DNA from 3 places in the Bacillus sp. LQ16 genome. Region 2 is predicted to be linked to each of the others. Evidence: riboswitches for the same ligand, from Rfam matches in the RefSeq annotation. Region 2 holds a riboswitch; each other region holds the start of a gene.
The links. A riboswitch is a leader RNA that binds a small molecule or an ion and turns the genes downstream of it on or off. The one in region 2 is predicted to bind thiamine pyrophosphate.

Region 1: linked by a shared signal. The riboswitch ahead of AC3EMB_RS02315 (MTH1187 family thiamine-binding protein) and the one ahead of tenA (thiaminase II) in region 2 are both predicted to bind thiamine pyrophosphate.
Region 3: linked by a shared signal. The riboswitch ahead of AC3EMB_RS23720 (energy-coupled thiamine transporter ThiT) and the one ahead of tenA (thiaminase II) in region 2 are both predicted to bind thiamine pyrophosphate.

What each region holds. Positions count from the first base shown of each region.
Region 1 is NZ_CM173491.1:457,644-465,383, reverse strand. Features, by position in the region: gene AC3EMB_RS02340 (glycosyl hydrolase family 18 protein) at 1-691, shown strand, start outside; gene AC3EMB_RS02335 (ABC-F family ATP-binding cassette domain-containing protein) at 1,138-2,682, opposite strand; gene AC3EMB_RS02330 (ABC transporter ATP-binding protein) at 3,078-3,827, opposite strand; gene AC3EMB_RS02325 (ABC transporter substrate-binding protein) at 3,824-4,822, opposite strand; gene AC3EMB_RS02320 (ABC transporter permease) at 4,819-5,592, opposite strand; gene AC3EMB_RS02315 (MTH1187 family thiamine-binding protein) at 5,564-5,884, opposite strand; TPP riboswitch at 5,986-6,087, opposite strand; gene AC3EMB_RS02310 (non-ribosomal peptide synthetase family protein) at 6,140-7,740, opposite strand, start outside.
Region 2 is NZ_CM173491.1:776,108-783,847, forward strand. Features, by position in the region: gene AC3EMB_RS03915 (CBS domain-containing protein) at 1-88, shown strand, start outside; gene AC3EMB_RS03920 (DUF3965 domain-containing protein) at 410-1,561, shown strand; gene AC3EMB_RS03925 (hypothetical protein) at 1,802-2,140, opposite strand; gene AC3EMB_RS03930 (SH3 domain-containing protein) at 2,146-3,300, opposite strand; TPP riboswitch at 3,570-3,681, shown strand; TPP riboswitch at 3,742-3,845, shown strand; gene tenA (thiaminase II) at 3,931-4,626, shown strand; gene AC3EMB_RS03940 (ABC transporter ATP-binding protein) at 4,595-5,344, shown strand; gene AC3EMB_RS03945 (ABC transporter permease) at 5,344-6,096, shown strand; gene AC3EMB_RS03950 (ABC transporter substrate-binding protein) at 6,093-7,094, shown strand; gene tenI (thiazole tautomerase TenI) at 7,105-7,725, shown strand; gene thiO (glycine oxidase ThiO) at 7,718-7,740, shown strand, end outside.
Region 3 is NZ_CM173491.1:4,678,396-4,686,135, reverse strand. Features, by position in the region: gene AC3EMB_RS23750 (hypothetical protein) at 1-104, shown strand, start outside; gene AC3EMB_RS23745 (hypothetical protein) at 288-620, shown strand; gene AC3EMB_RS23740 (LPXTG cell wall anchor domain-containing protein) at 798-1,289, shown strand; gene AC3EMB_RS23735 (class D sortase) at 1,379-1,999, shown strand; gene AC3EMB_RS23730 (response regulator transcription factor) at 2,039-2,728, shown strand; gene AC3EMB_RS23725 (sensor histidine kinase) at 2,725-4,578, shown strand; gene AC3EMB_RS23720 (energy-coupled thiamine transporter ThiT) at 4,786-5,457, opposite strand; TPP riboswitch at 5,544-5,645, opposite strand; gene AC3EMB_RS23715 (FeoA family protein) at 5,840-6,067, shown strand; gene feoB (ferrous iron transport protein B) at 6,064-7,740, shown strand, end outside.

The DNA of each region.
Region 1 (7,740 bases), 320 kb from region 2:
GGAACTAAGCGGGGATTGCCGTACAAGTCCAAAATATAGTTGTAGTGGTCCAAAATTACTTGATACGCTAGTAAAAGAATTACTTGGTGGACCTATTAGTCAAAAAGATACTGAGCCACCAACGAATGTTAAAAATATTGTAGTTACGAATAAAAATTCAAACTCAGTTCAATTAAACTGGACTGCATCTACTGATAACGTAGGAGTTACGGAATATGAAATTACTGCTGGAGAAGAGAAATGGAGTACAACAACAAATAGCATTACAATTAAAAACTTAAAACCTAATACAGAATACACATTTTCAGTAATTGCCAAAGATGCTGCTGGAAATAAATCACAACCTACCGCTCTTACTGTCAAAACGGATGAAACTAATACGACACCTCCTGATGGAAATGGCACTGCTACATTTTCAGTCACTTCGAATTGGGGCAGCGGTTATAACTTCTCGATTATAATCAAAAATAATGGAACGACTCCTATTAAAAATTGGAAATTAGAATTTGATTATAGCGGCAATTTAACACAAGTTTGGGATTCTAAAATTAGTAGTAAAACAAATAATCATTATGTAATTACAAACGCAGGATGGAATGGCGAAATTCCTCCTGGTGGATCTATTACAATTGGTGGTGCAGGAACAGGTAATCCTGCCGAACTTTTAAATGCCGTCATTAGCGAAAACTAGACGTAATATCCATTAATTATTTCACTAAAGTTTGAATTTAGGTTCGAGCAAGACTTCCTAAATTCAAACTTTTAATTTTATGAAAAATCAAAAATATTACAATAACCTATTATAATTATATTTAGTTTCTAATATGAAGTTTATATGAAGTTCATTTGAATTTTACATGAATTTCCTTTAATTTCTATTGTCTTCCTATAATATCCACATTATCCTTTATATATAGGAATTATTTTCATTCCGTTTTGAACTATCTATATATATAAAGAAAGATAGTCACCTGTTAGGGAAAGGCTTTCGTATTATTATAAATATAACAAAAGAAAAAGCACGCTTATAAGCGCACCATAAGAGTGCTTCTTCATACAATTCTCATGTAAGAGTTCTCGAAAATCATGTTAATCACAAAGAAAAGGCATTAGCTCATAAAAGCTAATGCCTTTTCTTTATTCATATTGTTCAGCATTCCAATCTTCTATATTCCATACTTTTGTTATCCACGATTCATAGAAAGAAGGTTCATGTGAGACAATTAAAATCGTTCCTTTGTATTGTTGTAACGCTTCCTGTAAAGCCATCTTAGTTTCTACATCCAAATGATTAGTCGGTTCGTCTAAAATTAAAACATTGCTTTTCGTTACGATAAGTTCACATAAACGCACTTTCGTTTGCTCTCCACCGCTTAATAAACGAATAGGTTTTAATACGTGTTCTTCTTTCAATCCACACTTCGCTAATGCTTGGCGCGCTTCTTTCTTTGTCATATCTGGTCGTTCTGCCCAAACTTTCTCTAACGGTGTTATTTCTGAAGCAAACTCTTCCTGTGCAAAATAAGCAGGATTTACTCGGTCCCCAACAAAAATCGAACCGCTTAGCGGCTTTATTTGACCTAATAACGTTTTTAATATTGTCGTTTTTCCAATACCATTCTGACCAACAATAGCTATCTTTTCTCCTTTTTTCACTTGTAAATTCAAGTCTGGAAATAACGGCTCACTATAACCCACTCTTAGTTTCTCAGCCTGTAATATACGACTTACTGGTTCATTATAAACAGTACAAGCAAAACAGGACTGAGGTACATTATTTACCTTTTCAACCCTTCGCATTTTCTCCAATACTTTCTCTCGACTTTTTGCCTGTTTTGCTTTTCGAATTTTATTTTTTTGAATAAATGTTTCTAACTGAGCAATTTCTTTTTGTTGTTTCACATACGCCGATTGTAATTGTTTCCTTTGTACTTGGTAACTTTGTAAAAACTTTTCATAATCCCCTACATATCGCTTAACTTTTCGTTCTTCTAGATGGTAAATGACATTCGTAATATTGTTCAAAAATACTTCATCATGCGAAATGATAATATAAGCTTTTTCGTACAGTTTCAAGTACGATTGCAACCATTCTATATGTGCTGTATCTAAATAGTTCGTTGGTTCATCTAGCAATAAAACATCAGCTTTTTCTAGAAGAAGCTTTCCTAGTAATAACTTTGTCCGCTGTCCTCCACTTAACTTTGAAACATCCTTTTCCAATCCTATTTCAAACAGCCCTAAACCAATTGCCACTTCTTCAATTTCTGTATGAATTTGATAGAAATTAGAGTTTTCCAATATAGTTTGTAACTCTCCATACCTTACTAACAATTTTTCTACTTCTACTGCTTCAGCCATCTCTTCTGCAATTTTTAACATTTCGTATTCAATCGCATACAAGTTAGAAAATGCACTTTGCAAGTATCCTTCAATTGTTATTCCTTCTTGTAAATCTATATGCTGCTGCAAAAATCCAACCTTCACATGTGGAAACCATTCAATGTTCCCATCATCATGTATAAGTTCTCCTGTTAAAATTCTTAGCAGTGTTGATTTTCCAATCCCATTTTTCCCTACTAACCCAACATGCTCCCCCTTTAATAATCGAAAGCACGCATTATATAAGATGGTTTTCTCACCATACGAATGACTTAAATTTTCTACTGTTAATATACTCATTTTTTTCTCTCCTTTACTTATCGTCCATAAGCTAAATAGAGAGACCAACAGTATGAAGCCTTATTTAATTATGCATATAAAAATGGGTAAGGTGAATACACCTTACCCATTACATATTATCGTAAAAAAGGATTAAGGTTCTTTACCTGCTGTCTTCAATTTAGCTTAATCTTAAAAAATGGGCAGACTTCTCCCATATCAAGCTAAAACCATTTGAAGAACAGTTGATAAAGTCATTTTATCCTTTCACTCCTTTAACATTTGTTATATTAAGAGTATAAACTACTCTGTTATATTCTATTCTCTATTTTCCCTTTTGTTCCTTCTCCATCTTTTCATATTCTAAAAAAAGCCTCTTAACAGTAATTATACTAAAAACTGTTAAAAGGCTTTTTCTATTTTTTCATATAAGGAGCTAACACACTTAAAATCTCTTCTTTATCCTTTTTTAATTCGAGTGATGTTAACATATCCATCGTTCTCGGTCTAGGTAATTTCACTTGTACCTCGCCAACTATTGACGCTGGTCTTTGAGATAAAATAAATACGCAATCTGAAAGCAAGATTGCCTCATCTAAGTCATGTGTAACCATAACGATTGTTTGCTTCTCTTGATGCCAAGAGTTTAAAAGCCAGCTATGTACTTCCATTTTTGTAAATGCATCTAACTTTCCAAAAGGCTCATCAAGCAGCATAATTGGCTTTTCACATAAATATGTGCGCAGAAAACTAATTCTTTGACGCATACCACCAGACAATTCATCTGGATAATGGTCTGCATATTCATCTAGTTCGAACTGCTTTAATGCTTCCATTCCTTCTGTCAGCCTTTGTTTTTTCGGCTTTCCTTCAATTTCTAACGGAAGAACGATATTTTGCAAAGCTGATCGCCACGGTAGTAATAAATCTTGTTGTGGCATATAACTAACAACATCTTGCTCTTGTACTTGCTTATCTTTATACATTACGTTCCCGCTTGTTGGTTTTTCAACATTTGCAATCATGTTTAATAATGTGCTTTTCCCGCAACCACTCGGTCCTACAAAAGAAACAAACTCTCCCTCTTGTATAGAGGCACTAATATTCTCTAATACATTCTTTCCGTCGAAAGATTTCACTATATTTTTTATTTGTAATCCGCTCATTTTTCACTTGGAAGGAATTCATTTGTAAAAGCATCTTTTACATCGATTTTCTTTTTAATAACTTTGTTGTCATATAAGAAATTCATGTAATTCGTCCAAATTTCTTCCTTCTGTACTCCCCATGCTTTCGCATCATCTTGATACTTCGTACTTAACCATTTCTGGCTTTCTTGAACTAAATCTTTATTTACATCTGGAACAGCTTTAATTAAAATATCAGCAGCTTCTTTCGGTTCCTTAATTGCAAAATTATAACCTTCTGTTGTTGCACTCATAAACTTTTTCACAAAGTCTTTATCTTGCTTCGTATGTTTTTCACTCGTAATAATAACAGGACTATAGAAATCAAGCGCTGGATCTAAGTCTTTCACCATAATCGTATTTAACTCTTTTCCTTGGCGCTTCGCTTCAATACCATCCCAACCGTAATAAATCCATTCGAAATCTGCATCACGGCCGATTGATTTAAAGAAATCTGTTTGTCCTAAGAGGATTTTTTCAACTTTATTAAAATCAGCTTGATGCTTATCCATAATCGTCTTTAATGTCGCTTCTTCCGCTGGTCCTCCCCAGCCGCCATAACGTTTACCTTCAAAATCTTTCGGTGACGTCATATTATCTTTCTTAAGCGATGCAAACGCTGAAGTGTTATGCTGAATAATCGCTCCTACAGATACAACAGGAATTCCTTCCACACGAGCTAATGTTACATTTTCTTGTGCGCTTATTGCGAAGTCTGCTTTTCCTGATGCTATCATTTGCTCTGCTGTTACATTGTCACCTGGTTGAATAATTTCTACATCTAATCCTTGCTTTTTGTAATAATCTTTCGTTTGCGCTACATACAAGCCAGTATGATTCGTATTTGGAAACCAATCTAATACTACTTTTACTTTTTGATCTTTACTTGCACTTTCTTCTTTCTTCGCCGGATTACATCCAGCCACACCTACCGCTACTAAGGCAGCTAACATAACTTTCAAACCTTTTTTCATTTTCTGCCGTCCTTTCTATATATCCATGGTGCTGTTATTCTTGCCATAAACTCTACGATAAAATACAGGCATAATGTCACTATAACGATGATTGCTGCAACACCAAATACTCGGGCAGTCAAAAAGGATTTTGTAGCCCTCGTAAGCATAACGCCTAATCCTTCACTTGCACCGAGCCATTCTCCGATAATTGCCCCCATTACGCTATATGTAACTGCAATTTTTAAACCGGAGAAAAAGTATGGAAGCACTGCTGGAAATTTTACTTTCTGGTAAACTTGCCATTTTGTCGCCTTCATTGTTTGTAACAGCTTCAACATGTTTTTATCTACTGTTTGAAAACCTTCTAAAATACTAAGCGCAATTGGGAAGAAACAAACGAGTATTACGACCATTACTTTCGGCAACATCCCATATCCAAACCAAATAATAAATAGCGGTGCAAGTACAACAATTGGAATTGTTTGCGAAATAACGAGCAATGGATTTATTAAAATACGAAATAACGGTATAACGTCCATAATAATTGCGATGCTCGTCCCCAATAAAATTGCAAAGAATAGTCCAATTATAACTTCCTGCAGTGTTTGCATCGTATTTGGTAATAGTAAATCTTTCATCCCAATTAATTCTTGAACAATGGCAGAAGGCTTTGGTAAAATCCACGGTTCGATTTTAAATAATGAAACAGATCCTTCCCATATCGCAATGAGAAGGATAAGCCAAATAGTTGTAATAAGTTTAGATTGCTTCTGGTTTTGCATATTCATCACGGTACTTCCAAACCTTTTCATCTATCGTTACACCAGTGCTTGGACGATAATGGATTTTAATAGAAGTAATCACTTCTTCTGCTCCAGCATCGACGCAAGCTTGTTGCGCACGTTTAACGACATCAAGAAGTACATCTAATTCTCCTTCCAAAGTTGTTTCCATTGCCCCTACTTCATAACGAACTCCCGATTGTTGCACAACTTCAATTGCTTTATCGACAACAGAATATACATCTTTCGTTTTCGCTTGTGGTACTACTGAAAATGACATTGTAACTTGTTGTGACATAATAAAATCCCCCTTATAAAATTAGATTTCAAAAATAAGAAAAGGCTTTCCTACTGCGTAGGAAAGCCTTGTATGCAAGTTATTATAGAATAACATATGCTACATCACTTTAAGTAACTCCCTACGCTGGCATTATCCAGATCAGGTTGAGGGTCGATGTTTACTTACATCCTCTCAGCCAATTGGCTCCCCGGTCCTTAATTCGTTTTCATTGTAGCATGATTTATTTTATTGAACAAACAAAAGCATGCATAATCATTTCATTATTTTTGGAAAATATCCAACTTTTTCACCATGAGCTAATAACTGCTGTATAAATTCTTTATTGATTGCTGGTACTATCAATTCTTTTTTCTTAATCCATTCATTCGTTCTACGCGTACCCATTACAATCTCAGATTGCTGCGCTCCATCTCCTGCAACTTGAGAAGCAATTAACTCTGCTATTACTTCATTTTCCTTCGCTAATTCAAGTCCGGTATTTACATATTCTGAAAGTGGAACCATTTCAAGATTGTATCCACACTCTCCAATTAACTGTATAAATTGTTCAAACTCAATTTGATGTGGATGACAAATATGTAACGTCTCTCCTACAATTTGCGAATCTTTTAAATACAATACAATTGATTTACTAGCAAAATCAATTGGTGTGAAATCAACTTTCCACTTCACATTTGGTGCTTTCCCAATTAATAGCATTGTTTTAATAAGACGATAAAATGCGTTTCCTTCAATATTTTGTTGGAACGAACCTGTTTCTGAATGACATGCTAAATTACCTGCACGATAAATATTTCCGCGCAAACCATTTTTCATTGCTTCACGAACAATGTTTTCCGCTTGTAGTTTACTATTTGAATATACATTCTCTAAGTCTACACTGTAATTAAAATCACCAGTTTTCATGTATGTATCCCATTGATCTACCGCTAATTCTAACGGGATACCAATTGTAGAAATAAAATGGAATGTAGCACCTTTCTCCGCTAATGCTAGCATACGGCTAGTTCCTTGGACATTTATATTTTCAAATTGTTTTACATCTCCAAAATGTCTTACATCTGCACCGCAATGAATTATCGTATCCATCTTAGAACTGATGAACATAAATTCTTCTTCGCTCATCCCAAGATACTCTTCCCCCAGATCACCAGCTACGGCCTGTATACGCTGTAACCATTCTTCACATATATCACTAAAGTAGCCTGTTAATGTATCTATAATTCTTTGTTGCACATCTTTGGTTGGTCTTACTAAACAATAAATAGTAGCAGATGTATCTCTCAACAATTCATATAATATGTGTGATCCTAAATAACCAGTAGCTCCTGTTAAAAAGACATTTGAAATCTGGTTTTCTTCCAAAACGTTTGCATACGTGATAGTATCTGGTTCGTGAATCACTTTATATTCACGAAATACTTCTTCTTTCTCTACTTTTACTTCTCGCTCAATTCGAGCTAATCCATATATCGTTCTTTCTTTAAAGAAATCTTGAATTGTTAAATGTGAAAAATCTTCTTTTAACAATGTTAAGACTCGTAATACTTTTAATGAATGTCCACCAATTGTAAAGAAATCATCATGCACTCCAACTTTTGAAATTCCTAATACTTCCGCCCAAGCGCGCGCTATTTGTTTCTCTGCTTTATTAGAAGGTGCAACATATTCTTGTAGACGAACCGGTTCATACTTTTCTTCTAACTGAGCTAACTTCTTAACATCAATCTTTTTATTAGGTGTAAGTGGTAATTCATTAATATAAATTAGTTTAGATGGCACCATATAATCTGGTAATTGCTCTTGTAACTGATAAACTAATTCTGGTATTTCTTTTTTATTTAAAGTTGTAT
Region 2 (7,740 bases):
GTTAGCACTAGGAGATTTAGCTATAAGGGAATCGGCAGATGATCAAGCTGGATTTGCCTTGAGCGAAATCTCAGAGCGTACAGAGTAAATTGAAACTTTAATTAACCGAGATTTTAATGGTCACTCATAAAGAGCTAAATTATATATAAAGTTCAGATGCATTATTCTAGTATATATGGATTAAACTAATATGTTAGCGTGATGTATCTGAGACATTATATAATAAGGATATGGTTAATAATTTCCACAGTTTTTTTAAATTTGTTATTCTTCATTTTTAATAAGAGAAAAGATGATATACTGATAGATATAAGTATTATGAGGGATTTTGAATATAACAATATTAATTTTTAGTGGTACGATAATAAATTAATATTTCCTACATAGATGAAAAGGGAAGGGGAATTATATGAAGGCTGTACAGGGCGATCCAAATTGGAATTTGGTTACAGATACATATATAGAACCAAATAATTTTGCTGAATTATTTTCTTTGCTTGTACCTTGTCACCCAAAAGGTGAGGGGAAAGAACGAACTATATTAGTATGGAAAGAGAAAGAATTTTATAAAGAAGAAAATTTAGCGGCATTTATCGTATATGGCATGAATAAAGTAAAGAATTTACCGCAGTTTCATAAAGATGAAATTCCAACTTTAGTGCGTATTCTTCGCTTATGCCAAGAGATTGGTTGGTATGAAGAGGCAAATGCTTTTATGATAGCACAAGGATTAGCTGAGTTTGTTCATACTTCATTGGAATATGAAACATGGGATCTTTTGACGCAATCAGTTGCTTTAAACTATTTAATTATTAAATATCGTATAGGTGAATTGACAGATAGGGATATTGAAATTTGGGATAGAGTTAAATTTAATGAGAAATGTATAACCGATTGTAAACATTTATTATCTCATAAAGAAGTATTGGAATTTACATTCTTTTATATGTGTAAGAGAGCGAAATCATTATCAAAAGAGCAATTAAATAGTGATATGATGAGTTTAGCAATGTATTGTAATACTTTCGTATATGATTTATATACACATGATTTATTACGGAAATATCGTAAGTGTACAGATTTCCTATCATATTATGGACCTAGTCAGGCAGTTTTAGCATGTCAAAGAGCTGTATTATCTCAAATTTCCGATCGCTTAGACCCATTAAAGACAACACATGTAGATGATTATTTATATGTAATGAAAGAAATGATGGAGCATATGACGATAGGAGTAATGGATCGATACGGTCATTTTATTGGAAAGCTACTATCTTATGTGCCATTTTTCGAGATGATACAAGTTCCACAGCATGCATATTATTGTGAAGAATTACTGTATATTTGTAAGGGCATTGAATATAAAGAAGAAACACTACGCAATTATATATTTATACAATTACATGATTGTTTACCATCATTCTTTAGGCTATTTCTTAAAAATAAGCGTTACGCAACGATTCATGATATTCTTTTCTATTGGTGCGATGACGAACAACGAATGAGCTTAGAGAAAAAATATAATCTGAGCTTTATTTATGAAAAATATGCTTGTGGATAAACAATATTTTCGATATGAAAAATTAATATAAATTAAAAAGGATCTCCAGTTTATGTGAGATCCTTTTTTGTTAGTAAAACAAGGAGAAAGTGATTAAAACAAGAAACAACATTCCATATAGGAGAAGTTGTGCAGTATAACTTCCTTGTATACCAAAAAAAGTATTGGCTTTCTTATACAAATGCAATATGTATTTTATTGGAGCATCTTTGAAAGATTGGTACACAGTGTCTCCTCTTTCTAAGCTTCTTGTTCTTGTTTTTGTTTTTGGTTATAAGGGACATTAATATATCTAGCTACAAATAATAAAACAGCCATAAAGAATACTGGAAATACAGTAGATAAATAAAAGCCATTACTAATTATATTTGTTATGAGAGCACTCAAAAGAAATATAGCGTTATAAATATGGGCAATTTTTTGTTTTAGTTGCACTTGAAATGATTCCATCATAATTTCTAATGCAACAAAAGCAATAATAATAGATAAAAATACAATGTTTGTATTGTAAATGATTAAACAACAGATTAAACCTAAAAAGGCTGCGTATTCAATTATAAGAGGTATATTGCGTGGCATACAATTTACCTAACTAAATATGGCAGTGGATTTACTGCATTTGTTTTTTCAAAATTCCATTCTCCATTATGTAATTCAAAATGAAGATGTTGCCCGTATGAATGACCTGTGTTGCCCATATGACCTACTAATTGTCCAGCTTGTACTTGATCACCAGTTTGTACAGTGCGATCCTTCATATGAGCATAAACAGTTGTATATAATTTCCCATTGATTTGATGCGCAATGAACACAACATTGCCATAGCTAGCTGAATAATAAGATTTCACAACTTTACCTGCAGCAGCAGCTTGGATAGAGACGTTCCCTGGAGCAGCAATATCTATACCATAATGCATTTGTTCCCATCGTATATCAAAGGTTGAGCTAATTCTTCCTTGAGCAGGGAATTTGAAAGCAGCTGGAATAGATGAAGGCTGATCTGTTTTAGCCTGTGGTTGATTTTGTACTACATAGTGTTTTGCTACATATCCGTATCCTGTGCCAAAACGAATTTTATACCAAGTTCCTACAGTTTCTACTACTTGTACTTGTGTACCGTTTTGTAATGAACCGAGTAGAGCGCTACTTGTACTAGTGTTGCTACGTACATTCAGATTAGGTGTTGCAACAGTATATTTTGTATTATTTTGAACGGTGATTCCTTTTACTAAGGGTTGTGAACCATTAGAGATGAATGCTTTTTGTACGTAACCCGTTTGGCCATTATGTGATATTTTATACCATTCGCCTTGATCTTCTTGAACGGTAATAAACTTGCCATTTGGTAATACATCTAAAATGGAAGATTCTAAATTAGGTTCAGAGCGAACGTTTAATGCATTAGCATTGACGATGTATTGATCATTAGATTGAAGTTTGTTTTTTAGTAAAATAGCATCTTTTTGTACATAACCTACTTTATTATGAACAGATACTTTATACCAACCATTAGTTGTTTCAAGGATGTTCACTTTTGTATTAAAGCGAATTGTATCAATTGATGTGCTCTTTACGTTATCTTCTGTATGTAATGCTACTTGATCGACTTTGACATACCCAGTTTTAACATTAGATAATTGTTCAGCGTTTGCTTTTTGTACATTTGTTTCACCCATAGAAGGAAGTAAAGAAGCAATCGCTACAGTAGTTGCTGTTAAAGCAGTAGCTTTCATATTCATGGAATAGAGACCTCCTCTAGTTGTATAGTTGTAATTTTATTATAGTATAAAGATATAATATAGTGGGTGTATTCACATAAATGTAATATGAAATCAATATAAAAATAAATTTTTTGAGGATAATGATTCCTTTTTAAACAATTAATTGGAGTTTTATGTTCTAAAATAGAATGTATATATTGTATAACTTTAATTTTTTGTTGATAATTAAGAAAATTAAAATAGTTGATGATGTCTTATTAGGGTGTTATACTGACAGTGATAATTTTATAGTTTGCTAGGAGAGCTGGTGTTGCCAGCTGAGAGTAGGCCGTAAGCCTTTGATCCTTTTTATTACCTGATCTAGATTATGCTAGCGTAGGGAAGCAATTCGGACACTAACAATGAGTCCCCGTTTCTTTGCGTATAGAAACGGGGCTTTTTTATTTGAAAATTTCATATTGAAACCACTAGGGGTGCTTGATTTGCTGAGAGAGGAATAATCCTTAACCCTTATAACACCTGATCTAGGTAATACTAGCGAAGGGAAGTGGAACATCGAATAAATGTATAATTTTATTTGCTGTAACCACTTCTTATATATAGAAGTGGTTTTTTATTTAGATACATATATTGAAAGGGGATAGAGAAATGAAATTTTGCGATAGATTATTAGAAACTGTGCAACCGGTTTGGGAGATGAGTCATAATCATCCGTTTGTAGTGGGTATGGGAGATGGCACGTTAGAAAAAGATAAATTTCAGTATTATATTATTCAAGATTATTTATATCTACTAGATTATGCAAAATTATATGCGATTGGTGTTGTAAAAGCAACGAATCCACAAGTAATGGGAAAGTTCGCTGAACAAATTGATGGAATATTAAATGGCGAAATGACAATCCATAAACAATATGCAAAAAGACTTGGAATTTCTATAGAGGAGATAGAGTCTGCAAAACCGTCTGCTAAAAATTTAGCTTATACAAATTACATGATGTCTGTATCTCAAAATGGCACACTTGCAGAATTAATAGCAGCGCTTCTTCCATGTATGTGGAGCTACTGGGAAATTGGAAAGCGTTTAAATGATATTCCTGGAGCAAGAGATCATGAGTTTTTTGGTGAGTGGATTCAAGGATATAGTTCGGAAGAATACGGTAATCTTTGTATTTGGTTAATAGATTTATTAAATGAAATGGCAGTTGGAAAGTCTGAGAAAGAACTAGATAGATTAGAGGAGATTTTCTTATATTCCAGTCGATTTGAATATTTATTCTGGGATATGTCCTATCGTAAGGAGATGTGGGGATTTGAGGAGCAAGAACATACTACAGTTTCATAATGTTTCTTTTCATTACGATGAGAAACCAATCATCCATGAATTAAATGCTTCTATACATGAGAAAGAGTTTGTCAGTATTATCGGACCGAGTGGATGTGGGAAAAGTACTTTATTTCGCCTTATTACAGGCCTAGAGAAGGTAAGTACTGGAAAGATAGAACTGACAGAAACAAAGCACCATCCTGTAGGATATATGCCGCAAAAAGATATGCTTTTGCCGTGGAGAACAATTATTGAGAATGCTGCTCTGCCGCTAGAGTGCCAAGGTGTACAGAAGAAAGAAGCACAAGTAAAGGCAAAGGAACTGTTATATAAATTTGGTTTACAAGGATATGAGACAAAACATCCGAAAGATTTATCTGGTGGTATGAGGCAACGCGTATCTTTTATCCGAACTTTGTTAACGGGCGGGGAGATATTGTTATTAGATGAACCGTTTAGCGCGTTAGATGCTTTAACGAAGGCCTCTTTGCAAGAATGGCTGTTTGAACAATGGCAAGAGTGGGAAAAAACAATTTTATTCATTACTCATGATGTTGAAGAAGCGTTATTTCTTTCGAACCGAGTTTTAGTAGTGGAACAGCAGCCGATAACGACTTTGACTGAGCGGATTGTACCACTTGATCATAACAGAACACGAAAAGATTTATATAAACCGGAAGTATTAGCGCTGAAAGATGAGCTTCTTAGTATGTTACAAAGGCAGGTACTTGTGTGATGAACCGATTGAAAGAATTAGTTCCTGCTATTACACTTTCTAGTATTTTACTAGCTGTGTGGGAAATAGGAGCAAGAATTGTAGATGAGATGTACATTTTACCGTCACCGTCTGCGATTGTAATGAAGATATGGAAACTAAAAGACATATTATTTACGGTTCATTTACCTGCAACGTTATACGTCGTTTTAATAGGTGTTGTTATTTCTATCGTATTAGGTGTAGGGCTAGCGATGTTAATGAATGCGAGTACATGGATGGAAAGAGCATTTTATCCATTATTAGTTGCTTCACAAACGATTCCGATTACTGCGCTTGCTCCGCTATTTGTTTTATGGTTTGGATACACAATTTGGAGTAAGGTTGTTGTCACAGTTTTAATTACGTTTTTCCCGATTGCGGTCAATACGTATGATGGACTGCGTAGTACAAAAAAAGAATGGGAGGAGCTCTTAGTTACATATGGAGCAACGAAAAGAGATATTTTTCTTAAATTAAAGTTGCCGTCTGCTCTTCCTTATTTTTTCGCAGCTTTAAAAATTGCAGTTCCGCTTAGTGTTATCGGAGCAGCAATTGGAGAATGGCTCGGTGCACAAGCTGGACTTGGATATTTCAGTAAGAGAATGATGACGCAGTTAGATGGAGCTGGCGTATTTGCACCCATTGTATTGTTATCATTATTAGCTATTTTCTTCGTCGTACTTATTTCCATATTAGAAAAGAAATTCATTAGTTGGAGGAAGCATTCATGAAATTTTTAAAGCGCATCTTTGTGTTTACATTATTAATTGCAATGATTACAGGATGTTCAAGTAATTCAGCATCAGAAAAAAGTAAAAAAGAGAAAGAAATAACAGTCATGTTAGATTGGTATCCAAATGCGGTACATAGCTTTATTTATGCAGCAATTGAAAAAGGATACTTTAAAGAAGAAGGTGTAAAGGTAAATATTAAATTCCCTTCTAATCCGACTGATCCATTAACATTGGCAGCAGCAGGGAAGGTGACAGTTGGCTTGTATTATCAGCCAGATGTTGTTATGGCAAGAGCAAATGAGCAAATTCCAGTGAAATCAATTGGGGCTGTCGTACGTTCACCATTAAATCATGTCGTATCGCTGAAATCAGCGGGTATTCAATCACCGAAAGATTTAGAAGGAAAAACAGTAGGATATTCTGGAACACCTTTAAGTGAGATGTATTTAAAAACGATGGTAAAAGAAGCTGGTGGTAATCCTGATACAGTGAAAGTAGTTGATGTTGGATTTGATTTAGTACCAGCCTTAATTACGAAAAAAGTGGATGCGGTAACAGGGGCATACATTAATCATGAAGTACCGGTTATGCGTCATGAAGGCCATGAACCAGCTTACTTTAATCCAGCTGATTACGGAGTACCGAACTATCATGAACTTGTGTTTGTAACAGGTGATAAAACGTTGAAAAAAGATAAAGAAGCGTTGCAAGCTTTCTTACGTGGTACGAAAAAAGGCTATGATTTCATGAAGAAAAACCCAGATGAAGCATTGAATATTTTATTAAATCATCAAGAAAAAGAAAACTTCCCACTTGTGCCAGAAGTTGAAAAGGAAAGTATGAAAATTTTATTAGAGAAGATGGAAACGAAAGATGAGCCATTTTTATCAGATTCAAAAGAATCTTGGGAGAAACAAAATAAATGGCTGAAGGACAAAGGAATGACGAAAGAAACCGTTCCAGCCGATGAACTATTCGAAAATATTTTAAAGTAGGCGAATGAATATGAAAAATGAGCTCCACGTAATCTCAAATGGCCATATGCCATTCGAAGAGTTAGTGAATGTAGCGATGCAAATTGAGAGTGAGATTGATTATTTGCATATTCGTGAGCGTGAGAAGAGTACGAAGGAGTTATATGAAGGTGTGGAAAGTCTTTTAATGGAAGGCTTTCCGGCTTCTAAAATTGTCATAAATGATCGAATTGATATTGCAATTTTATTAAATATTCCTCGTGTTCAACTAGGGTATCGAAGCACAGATGTAAAGTCAGTGAAAGAAAAGTTTTCGTATTTGCATGTCGGTTATTCTGTGCATTCGCTAGATGAAGCGATAGTAGCATTTAAAAATGGAGCGGATTCACTCGTTTATGGTCATGTATTTCCGACAGATTGTAAAAAAGGTGTGCCAGCGAGAGGGCTTGAAGAAATTTCTGACATTGCAAGGTGTTTATCTATACCGATTACAGCAATTGGAGGAATTACTCCAGAAAACGCAGTGGATGTCCTTACTAACGGTGTAAGCGGTATAGCAGTTATGTCCGGAATTGTAAGTAGTAGTGACCCGTATAGCAAAGTGAAATCTTATAAGGAATCAATAAGAAAGTGGGCGGAAAAACATGTGTGAGAAGTATGATGTAGC
Region 3 (7,740 bases), 1.5 Mb from region 2:
TAATTGGAATGACTTTAGTGTTAGGAGCAATTTCGCACGGTATGATGTCGCAGCTAAAAGAAGCTGGACTTGATGATATGAGAGATCATATAGATAACAAGTAAGAAACCTTCATTATATAGAGTGAAGGTTTTTTTGTTTCTTACAAAAATGTAAGGTAGTTGTAAGGCAAATCGATAGTTGCATAATAGCATTTTGGATAAACTATGGGTGTAAGGTAAAAGGCAAGCATATTTTAGGTAAATTAAGTTTTAGGCACTCTATATGTGAAAAAGGAGTAGGAGGGCATGGAGAAACGTTGGACGACCTTTTCTTTTTTAGCGACTAGTAACACCGTAATGCTAGATGGAAAAATGGATTTTTTGCACTTGTTTGATCGTGAAGATGATCATTCTTCTTCTAAATTTACAATGAAATGGAATAAATGGAGCGAAAGTTGTAGGTTTGAAGAAGAGGCCCCTAACGAAGAGCAAAAGATTATTTTAACAAACCCTATTAAAGCGTGGGTTGTTCAACGTCGTAAGTGTAACGTCAAAAATCACTTCAAGAAAACTGAGCCGAGACAATTAGTTATCGCTCCGGCCCGTTCTACTTCCAAATCACGCGAAAGTAACATGTAAATATTGAGACACACACCCGAAAAAACATCGTACATATTACGATGTTTTTTTCTTTTTCTACAATGAAATCTTTAAATGAAATATATTTCATCTGCATCTTATATTTATATCTCTTGCTTATTCTAGTAATACATCCGGTGCGAGTTGATGTGAATAAAATATAAGGAGAGAATGAAGATGAAAAAGAGACTATTACCAATTTGTGCAATGGCACTTTTAACAGTAGGATATTCTTCAGTAGCGAGTGCGGATACTGGAACAGTAACAAAGGAAGAAGAAGCGCAAGTGCAACAAGATAAAGCTAAAAAAGAAGAAGCAATTAAGGAACAGCAAAAAAATGAAGTAGAGAAAAAACAAGCGGCCCAAGTACAAGAAAAAAATGATATGGCTAAAAAAGAGGAAGCAATAAAAGCTGAGAAAAAGAGTGAAGAAGAGAAAAAGAGAATAGCGCAAGAACAGTTAAAAAATGATATGGCAAAAAAAGAAGCAGCGATAAAAGTCGAGCAAAAGAATGAAGTAGCTAAAAAAGAAGTAGTAAAGCCAGTTGTACAAGGTGAAAAATTACCAAATACAGCATCAAATAATGTAGCAATGATGGGATTAAGTGCATGTCTTGTAGCGATAGGTACATTATTTGGTTTGAATCGTCGCAATAAGATTAAAGTGTAAATAAAATATTTTCCTATAAAGAATGGAATAATTTCATATATTAAAAATGGTAGGTTACTCCTACCATTTTTTGCATGGAGGGATGAAGAATGAAGTTACTCAATTATATCGGTATCATATTGATGGCTATTGGGCTATTCATGGGATCCTATTACGCTGTGGAATGGTATAAAGGAAAAAGCTCTGCTCAAGAATTAACGAAAGAAGAAATAAAGAGCCTTAAAAATATACAAGATACTCAACTTTCTCATGAAACACCTGTAACTTCTCAAGTGCCTTCTTCTCAAACAGAACATAAAGAAGGTGAAAAGGTAGCGATGTTAAACATACCGAAAATAAAGAAGAAGTTTTCTATATATTGGGGAGCGGATGATACGACTTTGAAAAAAGGAGTTGGTATGTTTGTTAGTGATTTAACGACAACCCCATCTGGAGGAGGACATACTGTACTGAGTGGACACCGAGATACTGTATTTACAGATTTAGGAGAGTTGAAAGAAAAGGATACTCTTGTTTTAGAGTATGATAATAAAACGTACACATATGAAATTCAAAAGACATGGATTACTCATGCGGATGATCGTACTGTTATTATAAAAAAAGAAGAACCGATATTAACACTGACAACTTGTTACCCATTTGATTATATAGGGGATGCACCAGATAGATATATTATCGAGGCGACGTTAACTGGCAGTTATTCAAAGTGAAATTATAGTTTCTGAAAACGGGAGGGGGATATATCAGTTATGTCAAAAAACATTTTAATTGTTGAAGATGAAGACATATTACGTGAAATATTAAAAGATTATTTTTTAAGTGAGCAATATGTAGTGTTTGAAGCGAGGGACGGGAAAGAGGCTTTAGTTGTATTTGAAGAAGAAGAGGTTGATTTAGTTATTTTAGATATTATGTTGCCAGAACTCGATGGATGGTCTGTTTGCCGAAGGATTCGAAAGACGTCCGAGGTGCCTATTATTATGCTAACGGCGCGCGTAGATGAAGACGATACGCTACTTGGTTTTGAACTTGGGGCAAATGACTATGTGACGAAGCCGTATAGTCCGCCAATTTTATTAGCAAGAGCGAAAAGGTTGTTAGAAAGCAGAAAAGTGACAAAGCAACTTTTAGAGAATGAAGATGATACATTATCAATCCACGATATTCACGTTCATTTTCCGTCACGCACTGTTACGGTAAATCGAACTGATATTAATTTAACGCATACAGAATTTGAAATATTAGCGTATTTCATGAAAAATCAAGGAATCGTTTTAACGCGAGAGCAACTCATTTCAAGAATTTGGGGATATGAATTTGCTGGTGATGATCGAACGGTTAATAGTCATATTCGTAATTTAAGAAATAAATTAGGAGAGAAAGCAAAGTACATTACAACTGTAGTACGCACAGGTTATAAATTTGAGGGCAATGTATGAGGAATGGAATTGTACTAAAATTATTTACTCTTACAACAGCATTGTGCATGTTGATTTTAGCGACGATATTTATTGGACAAACGATATTTTTCAAACAATATTATGCGAATCGAAAAGTGGAAGATATTAAAGTGAATTTAAATTCCTTTGGGAAGAACTATTTAAATCATGCAGGAAATGCAGAAGAAATTCAGAAACTAGAGCAAGACTTTTTAAGAGAAAATAATACGTGGATTACGACATTAGATAAGAACGGGAATTTAAAACATGCAGATGATTTTTATTTTGAAGTAACGATAGATCGTAGGCAACAAAAGAGCTTTGGACAACAAATATTCAAAATTCCCTTAGGTAATCTCGTCAATATAGAGGAGATTGATAATAAATTATCAGAGCATTTTTTAGGGCAAGAAATTTATTTTTCTGGAGTGAGAAAAGAAGATAGTTTTATTCCATTCTCTTTTTCTTTATCTAAACAGAATTTAAGCGGATCTAATAAACCGCTAGAAAAAGCATTTAATGAGAAAATGAGAAAATTATATGAGGAGAAAAAGAAAGCAACCGGGGAACAAGTTGTTAAGGAGAAGAGGCCAGCCGTTCAGGAGCAAGCTGCCCCAGAACCAGATGTTTACATAGGAGGGCGTGTTACGAAAGTACAGTTTCCAGATGTAAAAGGCCCCGTAAATCCAATTTATAAAAATACTTTATTTTTGGATAGTATAAAAGAATTTCAAACGGATGTATTACTAAAAGAGAGTAATCAAATAGAGTATTCAACAAAGACAATGGACTATGAAAAGAATGATATAAAATATAAATTATTAATGAAACCAATAAAAGAAAAAGATGGATCAGTAACATATATTTATGCGATGGCTTCTTTACAGCCCGTAGATGAAGCTGTACAAATGGTGCAAGATTATTACATCTATATCATTGCATTTGTAGTCGTTCTTATTTTTTTAGCTTCGTTTTATTATTCAAAACAAATTGCAAAACCATTATTAAAAATAAATGATACGACGAAGAAAATAGCACAATTAGATTTTACAGAAAAAATACCGATTACTTCAAAAGATGAAATTGGAGATTTATCGAAAAATATTAATGTGTTATCAAATAAACTCCATTCGCATATTGGGCAGTTAGAAGAAGATATTGAAAAGGAAAGAAAGTTAGAAAAGACGCGAAAAGAATTCATTTCTGGTGTTTCACATGAATTAAAAACACCGCTAAGTATTATGAAAAGCTGTATTTCTATTTTAAAAGACGGGGTAGCTGAGCATAAAAAGGATTATTATTTTCAGGCGATGGAGAGAGAAGTAGACAAAATGGATACGTTAATTTTGGATATGCTTGAGTTAGCTAAATTTGAATCTGGTACATATAAAATGAAAAAGGATTCGTTTTATATTGATACAGTAATTGAAGAAATATGTGAACATCTATCTGTGGAAATAGAGAAAAAAGAGCTTCGTGTTCATAAAAATATATGTTCATTTGAAGTGATTGCAAATCAAGGCCGGATTGAACAAGTCATCGTGAATTTCATTACGAATGCCATACGTTATACACCAAATAAAGAAGATATTATTATTTCTACAATAGATGAGAAGGATCGTATAAAAGTGTGCATTGAAAATAAAGGTACTCATATTGAAGAAGAACAATTAGATAAAATTTGGGATCGTTTTTATCGAGTGGATACAGCTCGTCAGCGTTCACAAGGTGGGACGGGGCTTGGGCTTGCCATTTCAAAGAATATTTTAGAACTACATGATACTGAATATGGGGCAGGAAATACAGAAGATGGTGTGTTATTTTATTTCTATTTACCGAAAAAAGCGTAGAAAATATGATCTGCGTTTTTTTAAATTATTTTCATATTATCTTTACCTAATCTTTATTTTTAATCAGTATAATTTGTTTAGAATATGAGGTTATGTAAGGAGTCGATGAACCGTGCATAGCAATTGGCTAAGTATAATGGTATTTATTTTCTTTTGCGCATTTATTGTATTTTTAATTAATATTACGATATGAAAAAAGAGCGCTCATTAAGCGCCCTTTTTTTGTGTATTCATTTGATAAGCACTGATGCTTTTGAATAAGCGTGGTGAAGTGATAAATAAAAATATAAGTAAAACGGTACATAGAATATAGGAACCAATCATTGTACTACCGTTAAATATTAAAGAATATAGGAAAGCCGATTGGCCTTTTGGTGCATATTGTCCCCAGAAAATGATACCAGCGATAAAGTGACAGAAGTAACGAGCTAGACTACCGATAAAAGTAGCGACGATAATGTATCCAATTACTTTCTTTCCTTGGTTTGGTTTTGATGAAGGTTTGTCTTTACGGCTACCTAAATTTGATTGTTCTTCGCTATTTTCATTTGACGCTAAAAGCGCCTTTTGAATTGGACGATAGAATAAACCAGCAAATCCAATGAATGCGAAAGCAACAAAGTATTCAATTAATACTTGAATTGGTGTGACGATAATGGCATCGCCTACGACAATTTGTAATAATCCCCAAATTAAGCCTCCTAAGAAAGCCATTTTGAAGCCCCAGCGGTATGCGATAATAAAAATAGGAATCATAGCAAATGAAATGGAACCGCCTGTTGCTGATATTTTGATTGAAAGTGGTAAAATGTCGATGACCAAGGCGAAGGCTGCAAGAATAGCAGATTCGATCATCGCTTGTAAATTGGTGTTACGCATGTTGTCTCCCCCTAAATCCAAGTTGTACAAAAAAGAATAGATATCATAGGAGGATACGAAATACGTAAATAAAAATGAGGTATGTATTTCGGACGTTTGCACAATCCCTGCGTTAGCATTAACTAACAGGTTCGAAGGGTCGGAACGAAGTGTTCCCTCTCAGCGGCATGGCTCCCCCAGTGATAACGAGATTCTTTATTTGCTATTGTTTATTGTAAGCGAAATGGATGAGAATGGCAAACAAATGCTGTATGACAATAATTGAAATAGAATTGTAGCGAAATGTTAATAAATATGAAGCAAAAGGGTATAGTACAAGAGAAATTGGGTGTGGTATAATTTTTTTGAAAATAATTATCATTCTCTTCTGAGGGGGAAGGTTATGAGCTTAGTAGATATTAAAATTGGAGAGAAAGTGTTAGTAAAAAGTATTCAGTCTTTAGATCAGCTATTAAAGCGTAGACTAGCTGCTTTCGGTCTTGCGGAAGGAAGCGAACTTCGCTTGAAACAGAAAGCGATGTTCAAAGGTCCTTGTACATTGGAGTGTCGTGGACAGTTAATTAGTATTCGTCATTGTGACGCGAAAATGATAAAGGTGGAATTAGCGTGAATAAGGTAGCTTTGCTAGGGAATCCGAATACAGGGAAGACATCATTATTTAATGCACTTACTGGTTCTTATGAATACGTAGGAAACTGGAGCGGTGTAACAGTAGAAAAAAAGGTTGGTAAATTAAAAGATAGACAAGGAACATTAATTGATTTACCAGGTGTGTATGATTTAAATCCAGTTTCACGTGATGAAGGTGTTGTAACAAACTTTCTATTAACAGAAGAATTTAATCATATGTTAAATATCGTAGATTCTTCGCAATTTGAGAGAAATATGCATTTAACGTTGCAATTACTTGAATTTGGTAAGCCGGTCTCAATTGGTTTAAATATGGTTGATGTGGCGAAGCAAAGAGGAATTGTCATTGATGTAAAACGATTATCAGAACTATTAGGTGTAACAGTCGTTCCTGTCGTTGCAAGAAGTGGAAAAGGTTGTGAAGAACTACTTGCGACTCTTAAAGAAAATGACAAAAAGGAGAAAAAGCCATTCCTTATTTCATATGGTGTACAAATGGATGAAGGAATTGGAGAAGTAATTGCTCTTTTAGAGACAGCGAATTATGAGCATCCGAGATGGTTAGCACTTCAATTTTTAAGCAATAACGAAGTAGTAGAAAAAGAAATGAAAGCATTACCAATTTATAAGGAACTCATAGCCATTCGATCTCGCTTAGAAGGAAAACTTGATTGTACGTTAGAAGAGCACATTTACAAAACTCGTGAAGCGTATATTGAAAAGTTAAAAACAAATGTTATGAAGCATGAGAAAGAAGGAAAAATTCCTTTTTCAGAAAAAATTGATAGATTAATTACACATAAAATTTTAGGACTTCCAATCTTTTTAGCAGTTATGTTTTTTATTTTTCAGGTTACGTTTACGTGGATTGGTACACCTTTATCGGATATGTTAGATGAGTTTTTTGGTGGTCAGCTTACGGATTGGGTGACGGCTGGACTTACAAGTATTGGAGCTTCTGATTTTATTCAAGCACTCGTTACAGAAGGTATTATTGCCGGTGTTGGTGCTGTATTAGTATTCGTACCACAAATCTTTGCACTATTCTTTTTCATTTCATTATTAGAAGACTCAGGATATATGGCGCGAATTGCAGTTGTTATGGATAGAATTATGGAGTTTTTCGGCTTAAACGGAAAAGCTTTTATTCCGATGATTATCGGTTTTGGATGTAACGTTCCAGGTATTATGGCTGCGAGAACGATTGAACAGGAAAAAGAACGTTTACTTACCATTTTAGTAACACCATTTATGTCTTGTTCAGCACGATTACCTGTATATGCATTATTTGCGGGCGTATTTTTCCCGAATAGTCAGGCGACTGTTGTATTTTCTTTATATGTTGCAGGGATTGTTCTTGCGTTATTAGTTACAAAAATTATGTCTCTTACGATTTTGAAAGCAGAAAAATCTATTTTCGTAATTGAATTACCGCCTTATCGTGTGCCACAAGCGAAAACGTTATGGCTGAGCACGTGGGAGAAAGGAAAGGGATTTGTTCGTAAAGCTGGTACATTCATCTTTGGTGGTTCGGTTGTTATTTGGTTATTAAACTATGCAGGTCCATCAGGATTTGGCGTTGATATGGGAGATAGCTACTTAGCGATGATTGGTGGATTTATCGCACCATTATTTGCACCGCTCGGCTTCGGA